3 regions of the Sedimenticola sp. genome follow, and region 2 is predicted to be linked to each of the others. Evidence: predicted binding sites of a transcription regulator. Region 2 holds the regulator's gene; each other region holds the start of a gene.
The links. Region 2 encodes sigma-54, which starts transcription at its own class of promoters, with help from an activator protein. Its sites were predicted from a motif close to TGGCANGNTNCNTGCTT; they were not measured.

Region 1: the regulator sigma-54 is predicted to act here: its motif matches at 2,379-2,395, upstream of nifV (homocitrate synthase).
Region 3: the regulator sigma-54 is predicted to act here: its motif matches at 2,398-2,414, upstream of ACQY5R_RS08375 (NarK family nitrate/nitrite MFS transporter).

The regions. Positions count from the first base shown of each region.
Region 1 covers NZ_JBNKFS010000006.1:178,529-183,067, reverse strand. The annotation lists gene nifU (Fe-S cluster assembly protein NifU) at 1-643, shown strand, start outside; gene nifS (cysteine desulfurase NifS) at 646-1,857, shown strand; gene nifV (homocitrate synthase) at 2,437-3,573, shown strand; gene cysE (serine O-acetyltransferase) at 3,570-4,361, shown strand; gene ACQY5R_RS06290 (hypothetical protein) at 4,364-4,539, shown strand, end outside.
Region 2 covers NZ_JBNKFS010000013.1:93,688-98,226, forward strand. The annotation lists gene lptC (LPS export ABC transporter periplasmic protein LptC) at 1-423, shown strand, start outside; gene lptA (lipopolysaccharide transport periplasmic protein LptA) at 407-922, shown strand; gene lptB (LPS export ABC transporter ATP-binding protein) at 930-1,655, shown strand; gene ACQY5R_RS10900 (RNA polymerase factor sigma-54) at 1,778-3,283, shown strand; gene hpf (ribosome hibernation-promoting factor, HPF/YfiA family) at 3,308-3,643, shown strand; gene ptsN (PTS IIA-like nitrogen regulatory protein PtsN) at 3,659-4,135, shown strand; gene rapZ (RNase adapter RapZ) at 4,227-4,539, shown strand, end outside.
Region 3 covers NZ_JBNKFS010000009.1:115,151-119,689, forward strand. The annotation lists gene ACQY5R_RS08370 (protein kinase domain-containing protein) at 1-819, opposite strand, end outside; gene ACQY5R_RS08375 (NarK family nitrate/nitrite MFS transporter) at 894-2,360, opposite strand; gene nirB (nitrite reductase large subunit NirB) at 2,737-4,539, shown strand, end outside.

The DNA of each region.
Region 1 (4,539 bases), on a different contig from region 2:
TGCACTCAAGGTCAGTAACCAGGATATCGCCGACTACCTGGACGGACTGCCGCCGGAGAAGATGCACTGCTCGGTGATGGGACGCGAAGCATTGCAGGCGGCGGTGGCCAATTATCGTGGCGAAGAGTGGAAGGATGACCACGAAGAGGGTGCCCTGGTCTGCAAATGTTTCGCTATCGATGCGGTGATGATCGAAGAGACGATACGCGCCAACGGCTTGCGCAGTGTGGAAGCGGTGACCCACTACACCAAGGCGGGAGGCGGTTGCTCCTCCTGTCACGAAGGCATCGAAGAGATACTGGGTCGGGTGCTGGCCGAGCAGGGCGAACAGTTCGAAGTCAACGCCGTGGCGCAGCCGGCGGTCAGGTCTGGCGCCGGGCTCACCAATCTGCAGCGCATCCGCCGTATCGAGGCGTTGCTGGATGAGATTCGTCCCAACCTGCAGCGGGATCACGGCGACGTGGAACTGGTAGAGGTCGACGGGCGCCACATCTACGTCAAGATGACCGGCGCCTGTGCCGGGTGCCAGATGGCGGCCACCACCCTGGGCGGCATCCAGCAGCATCTGGCGGAGGGACTGGCTGAATTCATCTTGGTACTGCCGGCCGAAGAGTTGGCCCGCCGCGCCAGCATAGGAGGCTGAGTATGGATAAGGGAATCTATCTGGATAACAACGCCACCACCATGGTGGCGCCCGAGGTGGTGGAGGCGATGTTGCCCTATTTCACCGAGCAGTTCGGCAACCCCTCTTCACTGCATCAGTTCGGCAACCGGGTGGGGCATGCCGTGAAGCGGGCGCGCCAACAGGTGCAAGCCTTGCTGGGTGCCGAGCACGATTCGGAAATTATCTTCACCTCCTGCGGCACCGAGTCCGACTCCACCGCTATCCTCTCCGCGCTCAAGGCGCAACCGGAGAGGCGTGAAATCATCACTAGCGTGGTGGAGCATCCGGCGGTCCTGACCCTGTGTCAGTATCTGGAAAAGGATGGCTATACCGTGCACTACCTGAAGGTGGATAAACGGGGGCGGCTGGATCTGCAGGAGTACGCCCGGCTGCTGTCGGACAAGGTGGCCATTGTCTCCATCATGTGGGCCAACAACGAGAGCGGCACCCTGTTCCCGGTGGTCGAGATGGCCGAGATGGCCCGCGCCGCCGGGGTGATGTTCCATACCGATGCGGTACAGGCGGTGGGCAAGCTGCCCATCAACCTGAAAGAGAGCGCCATCGATATGCTGTCGCTGTCGGGCCACAAGCTGCACGCACCCAAGGGGATCGGCGTGTTGTACCTGCGTCGCGGGGTGCGTTTCCGTCCGCTGTTGCGTGGCGGTCATCAGGAGCGCGGTCGACGTGCCGGTACTGAAAACGCCGCCTCCATTGTGGCACTCGGCAAGGCGTGTGAAATGGCCGCCGCGGCGCTGGACTATGAGAAGCGCCAGGTCAAGGTGATGCGCGATCGTCTGGAGCAGGGGATTATTGAGCAGGTGCCCCACTGCTTCGTCACTGGCGATCCCGATAACCGTTTGCCCAATACCTGCAATATCGCGTTCGAGTATATCGAGGGTGAAGCGATTCTGCTGCTGTTGAACAAGCTGGGCATTGCCGCTTCCAGCGGCTCCGCCTGTACCTCGGGCTCGCTGGAGCCGTCCCATGTGATGCGGGCGATGGATATCCCCTTTACCGCCGCCCATGGCTCGGTGCGTTTCTCCTTCTCCCGCTACAACACACTGGAGGAGGTGGAACGGGTCATTGCGGCGGTGCCGCCGATCGTGGAACGGTTACGCAAACTGTCGCCCTATTGGAACGGCGATGCGCCGGCTGAAGGGCCCGAGTTGGCCTTTGCACCAACATATGGCTGAACGCCAAACCGGTGCCCCGAATGTGACCGGGAAACCGGTACAAATACAGATCCCCATCTTTAGCCGCAACCCTGTTGCGGCTTTTTTTGTCCAGGGATGGACTTATGCCGCGGAGCACAGGGATGTGCGGGAGCGGCGTTGGGAAGGGATGGACTTATGCCGCGGAGCACAGGGATGTGCGGGAGCGGCGTTGCCAGGGATGCGGGCAGGCACAGGGGCCTGCCCCTACGGCGGACCGCACAGGTTGGCAGGATTTCTCGTTCCCACGCTCCGCGTGGGAATGCATACTGCGCAATAACCGCGTGAGCACAAAAAACGTGTCCACCCTACCTCTAGATCGAGGGATGCCGGCCACTCCAACCTGCACCAATAACAATAACCTCGACGCCTTTCGTAGGGGCAACCCCCCGTGGTTGCCCGGCAGGCGCGACGTTGTCCGGTTTGCGACAATCGCCTGAAACCCTACATTCAATACTGTTTCATAAAAAACTATCCTGTTGAAAATCGGGGTTATTTTTTGGTGGCACACTGTTTGCACTGACTCATCGTATACGAGCATTCGATGGGTAACAGACAGCGATGATCACAATTAATGACACGACCCTAAGGGATGGCGAACAATCCGCCGGCGTCGCCTTTACGCTGGAAGAGAAACTGGCCATTGCCTGCGCGCTGGATGAGCTGGGACTGCCGGAACTGGAAGTGGGGATTCCGGCCATGGGACAAGAGGAGCGCGACTCCATCCGTGCGGTGGCCGAGGTGATGTTGCAGGCGCAACTGATGGTCTGGTGTCGCATGCACAGCCGGGATATCGCCCAGTGCCGTGATCTGGGGGTGCAGCGTGTCGATCTCTCCATCCCGGTTTCGGATCAACAGATTTACCACAAGCTTGGGCGCAGTCGTGAGTGGCTGCTGGAACAGATCGTTCGTTGCGTCGGTGAGGCGTTGGAGCTGGGACTGGAAGTCTGTGTGGGGGGCGAGGATGCCTCGCGAGCCGATAGCGAATTTCTCTGGCAGGTGGTGGAGGTGGCCGAGCAGGCCGGGGCTTCCCGATTCCGCTTTGCCGATACCGTCGGCATCATGGAGCCGTTCCGGGTATATGAAACCATCGCCGATCTGCGGCGTATCTGCGACCTGGAGATCGAGATGCATGCCCATGACGACCTGGGCCTGGCCACCGCCAATACCCTGGCGGCGATCCGCGGCGGTGCGACCCATGTTAACACCACGGTGCACGGACTGGGCGAGCGTGCCGGCAATGCCCCGCTGGAAGAGGTGGTGATGGGATTGCGGCGTTTTTACGATCAGGGACGGGATATCGACATGGCGCGTTTTTCCGCCGTTTCGCAGCTGGTGGAGCTGGCGTCCGGTCGCAGTGTCGGTTGGCACAAGAGTCTGGTCGGCGCCGGTGTCTTTACCCATGAGGCGGGTATCCATGTGGATGGCTTGATTAAGGATCGTCTCAACTATCAGGGTATCGACCCGGCGGAGTTGGGACGCGAACACCAGATTGTGCTGGGTAAGCACTCCGGTAGCCATGCCGTCATTCAAGCCTATGCGGATATGCGCATTCACCTGACCCGGCAGCAGGCGGAGTCCCTGTTGCTGTTGGTCAGGCGTTACACCGTGTTGAATAAACGGCCGCCGGCGGATGAAGAGTTGCGCCAGTTCTATTACGACGTCAATCAAGCCAGCCGGGCACGGAGGCCGCAATGAATAGTCGCATCGAACGGATTGCCCCGGTGGCTTCTGTTGAACCTGGCTACCCGCTCTGGCGCTGCATCGGCGAGGATATCGCCTGTGTCTTTGCCCGCGATCCCGCTGCCCGAACCCGCCTGGAAATTATCACCACCTATCCGGGGGTGCATGCGATTCTGCTGTATCGCGTCGCTCATCGTCTGTGGCAGCGTGGCTGGCGCTACCTGCCACGACTGATCAGTTACATCGGGCGTATCTGGACCGGTGTGGATATCCATCCGGGCGCTACCATCGGCCGCCGTTTCTTTATCGATCACGGTGCCGGCGTGGTAATCGGCGAGACCGCCGAGGTGGGTGACGATGTGACCCTCTATCACGGCGTCACGCTGGGCGGCGTCTCCTGGAGCCGCGGTAAACGTCACCCCACGCTGGGTGATCAGGTGGTGGTCGGTGCCGGGGCCAAGATACTGGGTCCCATCCATATCGGCCGCCAGGCCCGTGTGGGGGCCAACTCGGTGGTGATCGCTTCCGTGCCTGAAGGCCGGACGGTGGTCGGTATTCCCGGCAAAGTGGTTAACCCGAACCGCGTAACCGATGCCACCGCACGGGGCATCGACCTGGATCACCACATCATTCCCGATCCAATGGCCGATGCCGTCAACTGCCTGCTGGAACGACTTAATCGTCTGGAGCGGCAGGTGGGTAGACATCATGACCTGTTGGAAGATACCCGACCGGTACCGGGGTGTGGTGTGTGTGATGCGCAACAAGTCTGCGAAACGGCGGGGGGGAGCGAATGGAGATGATTATGGATATGCAGGATTTTGAAGCGGGCGAGCTTTACTTCGATGAGCCGATCACGGAAGAGGTCAGGCAGTGCCTGGAGTGCGCCGCGGAACAGTATGCGGAAGGTCTCGCCGAGCAGTCGCTGATGCGGGCCTACTTCCTGGAACCGGAACACCCGATGGTGCTGGTGGCGCTGTA
Region 2 (4,539 bases):
TCCACTATGATGGATCTCTCCGGTCGCCCCGGGAAGCGCCTGGTTGCGGAACGGTTGACCCACTTCATGGATGATGACAGTACCGAGCTCCTCCAACCCAGACTGACACTTTACGATCTGGACCGCCCCCCCTGGCGCGTCGTATCGGAGACCGGCTGGCTATCCGGAGACGGAGAGGTGCTTCTTTTGCAGGGTGCGGTTAAAATTGACCGTTCTGCGGCTCCGGGAGTAAGGCCGTTGCATATCAGGACCCGTGATCTGCGCGTGCAACCGCGGGACAACTATGTGGAGACGGATGCCCAGGTCAATGCGCGCAGCAATGCAGACCGCATCGACGCCAAAGGCATGCAGATTTGGCTGCAGCAGCCGATCCGAATCAAACTACTAGCCAATGTACGAGGACGCTATGAAGTCAATCCCTAAGCCCCATCACACTGGCCGCCGGTGGTTCGCCCTTGCCCTGATGCTGATCCTGCCAGGACTGACCAGCGCCCTGCAGTCGGACAAGGATCAGCCTATCTATATCGAAGCGGATGGCGTAGACATCGACGACCGCAGCGGTATCAGCACCTATAAAGGTAATGTGGTACTGACACAGGGAAGTATTATCCTTAAGGCGGACAAAGTCACCGTTACCCAGCGTAAGGAGCAGAATGATCAGATTGAGGCCGTCGGAAACCCGGTCACCTTTCAACAAGACACCGAGGGCGACAAGGGAACGATCAAGGGTCGAGCAAAAAAGGCCGAATACTTCGCCAACAGTGAAATCATCAATATGACCGGCGATGCCGTGCTCACTCAGGGCAAGGACACCTTTAAAAGCGACCGGATCATTTACGACCGCGCACGGGCCGTGGTCAAGGCCGGCACCAGCGCCAAGGGTAAAGAGCGTGTCAAGGTAACCATCGGCGGTAAAAAGTAACTCACCGATGACTGTCTTAACTGCCGAAAATCTGGCGAAACATTATCGCCGCCGCGCCGTCGTGAACGGTGTTTCACTCAATCTCTCCAGCGGAGAGGTGGTCGGATTACTGGGCCCCAACGGCGCCGGTAAAACCACCTGCTTCTATATGATAGCCGGGCTGGTGCCGTCGGAAGGGGGAACCATCAAGATAGATGGACACGACATCACGGCCCTGCCTATGCATGCCCGGGCCCGCCTCGGGCTGGGTTATCTGGCCCAGGAACCGTCTATATTCCGAAAGCTAACCGTCTTCAACAACATCTTCGCCATACTCGAGACCCGCAAAGATCTGGATCGACCGGAAAAGATCGAGGCTTGTGAAGCCTTGCTGGTGGATTTTAATCTCACCCATCTGCGCAACAACCAGGCGATGAGCCTCTCCGGAGGTGAGCGGCGGCGCCTCGAGATCGCCCGCTCGCTCGCCATGGAGCCGCGCTTTATCCTGCTGGATGAACCCTTTGCCGGCATCGACCCCATCTCGGTCAAGGATATCCAGAACATCATCCGGGAGCTCTCTGCCCGCGGCATCGGTATACTGATAACCGACCACAACGTGCGGGAAACGCTGGGAATCTGCCAGCGCGCCTATATCATCAGCGAGGGGAAGGTGCTGGCCGAGGGCGAACCGGAGCAGATTTTGGCCAACGAGGAAGTCCGTTCGGTCTATTTGGGAAAAGAGTTCAGTTTATAACCAATCGACTTAGGTTTGATTCACAGCAACAAAGCATTTTCTCCTTGTGCGCCTGTTCGCTTTTTACGCTAGAATGAAGCTGTGAAAAACATACAAATTACGTACCAGATCTAGATAACCGCATGAAGCAAACGCTCCAGCTTCGACTTGGCCAGCATCTCACCATGACGCCGCAATTGCAGCAGGCCATACGGTTGCTGCAGCTTTCGACCCTGGATCTCAAGCAGGAGATCCAGGAAGCGCTGGATTCCAACCTGATGTTGGAGACCGAAGAGGACAACAGCGCGCGGGAAGACGCCCGCCGCAACGAACAGCAAAGCGTTATTGAGCGGCTCAATGGCGATGGCTTGAAAGGGGATAAAGCCACCAGCAACGACCTCAATAACGAAAAAGAGATCAACGGCGAGGCAAACTCCATGCCGGAAGATCTGCCGGTGGACAGCGGCTGGGATGATGTATACGACAGCGCGCTCCCTCCCTCTTCCGGGCTCGCCTCGCGGGGAGACTCGGGTGACAATGACTACCTCTCCCAGCGCCGCAGTGCACGCACCCTCTACGACTATCTCACCTGGCAGTTAAACCTGACGCCGTTCAGCGATCTGGATCGCGAGATTGCCGTCTCCATCATCGACGGCATCGATGAGGATGGCTACCTGCGAATGGAACTGGAGGAGATACTCGACAGCATGGCCGCTCAAGAGGTCGAGTTGGATGAGATTGAAGCGGTACTGCACCGAATTCAACAATTCGATCCACCAGGGGTGGGCGCACGCAATCTGCAGGAGTGCTTGCTGATCCAACTGCGTCAACTTCCGGAGCCCCATCCGGCCATGGCGCTCACCACCCGCCTGATCAGCGATCACTTTGAGCTTTTGGCCCAGCAGGATCATAACCAGATCAAGCGCAAGCTGAAGATCGATGATGACACGCTGAAATCGATCAACCAGTTGATCCGTTCGCTAATACCGCGCCCAGGCAGCCTGGTGGCCGAAACTGAACCCCAATACGTCATTCCAGATGTCTTCGTGACGCGCCGGGATGGCACATGGCACGTGGACCTGAATGCCGAAGCGGCGCCCAAACTCAGGGTCAATCCGGAATATGCGCGACTGATCCGCCGTGCCGACAACAGCGATGACAACAACTATCTGAAGAATCATCTTCAGGAAGCGCGCTGGTTTATCAAAAGCCTGATGAGCCGCAACGAAACACTGTTAAGGGTGGCGACCAAGATTGTCGAACTGCAGCGGGGGTTCTTCGAACACGGCGAAGAGGCGATGAAACCGTTGGTGCTAAGGGATATCGCCGAAGCCCTGGAACTGCACGAATCCACCATTTCACGGGTCACCACACAAAAATATATGCATACCCCCCGGGGTACGCTCGAGTTCAAATATTTTTTCTCCAGTCATGTCAGCACGGCTGGAGGCGGAGAGTGTTCCGCCACCGCGATACGCGCACTGATCAAAAAACTGGTCGCTGCCGAGAAGCCGAACAAGCCTCTCAGCGACAACAAATTGGCGAGCATACTCGCCGATCAGGGCATTCAGGTCGCACGGCGGACGGTAGCAAAATACCGCGAGTCTATGGCGATACCGCCATCAAACGAGCGCAAGCGCCTCGTCTAGAGGCCAGTAACCAAGGAGCAAATCATGCAAATCAGCATCACCGGTCACCATGTGGACATCACCGAAGCCATGCGCAATTATGTCGAGACAAAGTTCGAACGTTTGGAGCGACACTTTGACCATGTCACCAAAATCCATGTCATTCTGAGTGTCGAGAAGCTGCGCCAAAAGGCCGAAGCCACACTCCACGTGAATGGCGCCGATGTCTTTGCAGACTGTGTAGAAGAAGATATGTATGCCGCCATCGATGGTCTGGTGGACAAAGTCGACCGACAGGTCAAAAAACTCAAGGAGAAGAGTACCAATCACCGCAATGGTGTAGGCATGAAAGGAATCGATCCTGCCAACGCTGAAATCTAATCAACAGGCAAAACCATGTTTCCCGCAAATTTCATAAATGCCGAACGCATCAGCGTGGCGAATCCGGCTGCTAGTAAAAAGCGCATACTCGAAGAGATAGCAGGCCTGCTGGCAACGGCCTCGGAGGAGCTAAATCAGGGCACGGTGTTCGACAAACTGCTCGAGCGGGAACGATTAGGCAGCACCGGGCTGGGGCATGGCATCGCCCTGCCTCACGCCCGCGTAGCCGGCGTCACCGAAGCACGTGGCGCTTTCATTCAACTCCAGTCAGGCGCCGATTTTGACGCCATCGATCAAAAACCGGTGGATCTGGTTTTCGGCCTCCTGGTCCCCGAAGAGGCAACCGAAGAACATCTGCAGCTTTTGGCAAAACTGGCTACCCTGTTCAGTGACGAAACATTCTGTCAGCGCCTGCGTAAAAGCCAAGACAGGGAGGCACTGCTGCAGGCATTCATACAACAGGAGCCCATACCGAAAAGCGCCAACGGCTGATCTGTCACCCACCTTAGAAGGATCTCTGTTATCGCTGCAGGAAGACACGCCCTAACTACCCAAAGGTGTAAACAGAGGTAACGGAGACCCTATGAAGTTGGCCATCATCACCGGACTTTCAGGTTCTGGAAAAAGCGTCGCACTGCACACCCTGGAAGATGAGGGCTACTATTGCATCGACAACCTGCCCGTTTTCCTGCTCCCCGCATTGGCGGGCGAGCTGGTCAACAGACAGGACAAACGCTTTGAATTGGTCGCCATCAGTATTGACGCGCGCAATGCGCCGGCCGAGTTCGAGAGTATCGCCAACCTGCTGCAACCGCTGAAGACACAGAAAATCCGCTACGAGGTGATATTCCTGGAGGCGCAGGACGAAACGCTGATTAAACGCTTCAGCGAAACCC
Region 3 (4,539 bases), on a different contig from region 2:
GCGCACAATCTCATAACCGTCGATGTTCATGCCGGGCAACAGGTTGGGTGGGAACGGCAGCTCCGCCACCCGCTGATAGATATCGTCAATCTGCTCGTCGGGGAGCGAGATCACCCGCAGCAGTTGGCAGGTGACGTTGTCGTTACTGCCCTGTTCCAGCGCGGTCTGGGTAATGGCCCGGGCGGCCTGCGGCAGGTTGCCCTGATGGGTTTTGATCAGCCGCTGTAACTCGCGGTCGGTAAGGAAATCATGCACCCCGTCGGTGGAGAAGATCAGCAAGTCACCCGGATTCAGCGCAATGGAGCGGTAGTCGATCTCCAGGTGGCTGTCTATGCCCATGGCACGGGAGAGTAGATCCTGCTCCTTGGAGACCCAGACCCGGTGATCCTTGGTCAGCTGTTCCAGTCGCTGTTCGCGGTAGAGATAGATGCGACTGTCACCCACATGGAACAGATGGGCCGTGGTGGATTTGATCACCGCCACGCTTAATGTGGTGACCATCCCCTTGGGGGAGTCGTAGCGGCTCTGTCCCTGGCCGCACAGCCAAGTGTTCAGTGCGCTGAGAATCTTGCTGGCGGATGTCTTGACGCTCCAGGACTCGGGCGTACTGAAGTAGTCGTTTAGAAAACCGGTGACACAAATCTGGCTGGCTTCATGACCGCCCTCACTGCTGCTCATGCCGTCGGCGATCACGGCCGCCACACCTTTGCTCAGCAGCAGGTCATCCGGTGGTATCCGGGCATCTGCCGCGTCGGCATTTTGCTGTTTGGCACCCGTTTCGGTACAGCAGGCGTAATCAATTTCCAGGGTGTTCTTCATCGCTATTCTGCATACGCCAAAGGTTGGTGCCGATACGCCCCGACCTTATCCGTGTCGGAGCGTATCGGGGGCGATCAACTGACGTCGATCATCTGCACGGTGCCGTCCGGCAACACTTCAGCGGTCTGACCTTCCGGTTCATCCAGAAACTGTACGGCGGCCAGTGTGACAATGGCCGCACCGGCGATCACCAGGAAAAACAGCTGCGGCGTGACGAAGGAGAAGACCGTCAGAAACAGCACGGCTCCTACATTACCATAAGCGCCCGCCATACCGGCTACCTGACCGGTCATGCGCCGTTTAACCAGCGGTACGATGGCAAATACCGCCCCTTCACCGGCTTGAACGAAGAATGAACAAGCCATGGTAGCCACTACCGCCAGGGCGATCGGCCACTCAGAAGTGATGCTGCTCAATATAAAGTAGCCGACTGCCAGGCCGCCGATCAGAATGGTCAAAGATTTCTTGCGACCGAATTTGTCGCTGAACAGACCCCCGGTGGGGCGGGCCAACAGGTTCATGAAAGCGTAACCCGAAGCCAATAAGCCCGCCTGCACCAGCGAGAGATCAAAGGTATCTTTAAAGAACAGTGGCAGCATGGAGACCACAGCCAACTCGGATCCAAAGGTGACCAGGTAAGCGACGTCGAGAATGGCAACCTGTTTGAATTTGTAGCGGTGGAGTTCCGGTACGGGCTGAACGAAGATGTGGCCGTTAATGCGCCAGACCTGCAGGGTCTGATACCCGTAGAGCAGAATCAGGCTGACGTAGATACTGTAGGTGACGGCCTCGTTCAGCAAGCCGAGATTAGATGGGCCGAGTTTCCATGCCAGGATTGCCAGCGCGGCATACATGGGGATATTCATAAACAGGTAGAAATAGAAGTCTCCCTTGCTGGTGACCTCCATTGCGCCGGTCTTTTTCGGCTTGAAATAGGTCGATCCCTTGGGAGTGTTGCGCGCCAATTTATAGTAGATGAGGGAGTAGGCCAGCGTGATAGCACCCGTGGAGGCGATGGCATAGCGCCAGCCCTCATTACCGCCATACAGTAGGGCAATGGTAGGCAGGGCGAGGGCGGCTGCGGCGGAGCCGAAGTTGCCCCAACCGCCATAGATACCTTCAGCCAGACCGACCTGACGGGCCGGGAACCATTCGCCGATCATGCGGATACCGATTACAAAACCGGCACCGACAAACCCGAGCAGGAAACGGCTGATGGCCAGTGCCTCAAAGGAGTCGGCCATGGCAAAGGCGAAACAGATAAAGCTGGAGATGAACAGCAAGGTGGAGTAGACGATCCGCGGTCCCAGCTTATCCACCAGCATACCTATAATAATGCGTGCCGGGATGGTTAGTGCGACGTTCAGGATCAACAGCGCCTTCACCTCCTGCGCACTCAGTCCCAGGGTCTGCTGAATCGACGCCAACAATGGGGCATGGTTAAACCAGACCATAAAGGAGAGGAAAAAAGCGAACCAGGTGATATGTAGCGTTCGTATCTTTCCGCTAAAGGAGAAGAGGTTTAATTTGCTTTCTGACATGGACGTGCTCCAGAGATTGACAACGTTTGCCTGTCTATAGCATTGCCTGTGCCAATTTTGTAACCATATGAAAAATAACATTAAAAACTCATTTTTTTGAGATGGGTCAACGATTTGCGCACTCTCCGGGTGCAAGCAAAAGGAATGTCGCCCGATTTCGGGTCAGTTTCGGCAAACGATTTTTCGCATGCCATATTTCAGTGCGTTTAGTCGCCTTCCGGCACCAGATTGATTCATTTTTTATCTACCTGAAACTGCCGCATCAGCGCGAAACCCCCGTTATTTACGGCTCAAGTGAAAGTTGGCATAGCGGTTGCAAATGAGGGTCATATGTATTTGGGAGTTTTGATCGACCCGATGTGTTGAGAGGCAAAACATGAAAGAACGATTGGTATTAATAGGTAACGGCATGGCCGGCGTGCGTACGCTGGAAGAGTTGCTCAAGCTGGAGCCGAACAAGTATGAGATTACGGTTTTCGGTTCCGAACCACACCCGAACTACAATCGTATCCTCCTCTCCCCGGTGCTGGCGGGAGAAAAGAAGTTTGACGATATCGTTCTGAACAAGCGTGAGTGGTATGAGCAGAACAATATTACTCTGCACAGCGGGTCGCCGGTGGTTGAAATCAACCGGGTGAAACGCAAAGTGGTCGCGGCCAACGGAGTGGAAGCGGAGTATGACCGGTTGCTGCTGGCCACCGGTTCGTCGCCTTTTATTATCCCCGTACCCGGTGCCGACCTGGAAGGTGTGATCAGCTTCCGTGATATCCACGACGTCGAGCAGATGTTGGCGGCATCGAAACAGTATAAACACGCCGTGGTCATCGGCGGCGGTCTGTTGGGTCTGGAAGCGGCCAACGGTTTGATTAAGCAGGGCATGGAGGTCTCGGTCGTTCATCTCATGGACACCCTGATGGAGCGTCAGTTGGATGAGGCGGCGGGTGCCATGCTTAAGCGTTCCTTGGAAGAGAACGGCATGCACTTTTTGATGGGTGCGCAGACTGAAGCGATCCTGGGCGAGGAACGGGTTACTGGCGTACGGTTCAAGGATGGCTCAGAGGTCAAGGCCGACTTGGTGGTGATGGCGGTGGGCATTCGTCCCAACATTGAACTGGCCAAACAAGCCGGTCTCCATTGCGAGAGGGGCGTGGTGGTCAACGACACCATGCAGACCTACGATCCACGTGTCTATGCCCTGGGCGAATGTGTGCAGCACCGTGACACCTGCTACGGTCTGGTAGCGCCGCTGTTTGAACAGGCCAAAGTGTGTGCCAATCACCTGGCCGAGCTGGGTTACGGTCGCTACGAGGGTTCGGTCACCTCCACCAAACTCAAGGTGACCGGCATCGATCTGTTCTCGGCCGGTGATTTCCACGGCGACGAGAAAACAGAAGAGATCGTGTTTCAGGATCAGGCCGGCGGCACCTATAAAAAACTGGTGATCAAGGATAACCGTATCAGTGGCGCCGTGCTCTACGGCAACACCGTGGATGGCGCCTGGTACTTCCAGTTGATGCGCGAAGGTACCGATATCTCCGATATGCGCGAGAGCCTGCTGTTCGGTGAAGCGGCGCATCTGGGTAGCTCGGGACACGGTGGCCAGTCCAAGGCCTCGGCCATGGGCGACGAGGCCCAGGTGTGTGACTGTAACGGCGTCTGCAAGGGCGACATCGTCAAGGCGATCACCAGCGAAGGTTTGTTCACAGTGGATGAGGTGAAGGCGCATACCAAGGCGGGCGCCTCCTGTGGCTCCTGTGTCGGTCTGGTGGAGCAGATCCTGGCCAATACTTTGGGTGGCGACTATTCGGCACCGGAAGCCAAACCGATCTGTGCCTGTACTGATTTCACCCACGACCAGGTGCGTTCCACCATCCGCGAATATGAGTTGACCGACAAGCAGGCGGTTTTCGACAAGATGGATTGGCGTACTCCGGACGGTTGCCACGTCTGCCGCCCCGCCATCAACTATTACCTGATCTCGGCCTGGCCGGGCAAGGCGAAGGATGATGCCCAGTCGCGCTTCGTCAACGAGCGGGTTCACGGCAACATCCAGAAGGACGGTACCTTCTCGGTAATTCCGCGCATCCTGGGTGGCAAGACAACACCTGATGAATTGCGCGCCATCGCCGATGCGGCGGATAAATTCAACGTCGGTGAAGTCAACCTGACCGGCGGCCAG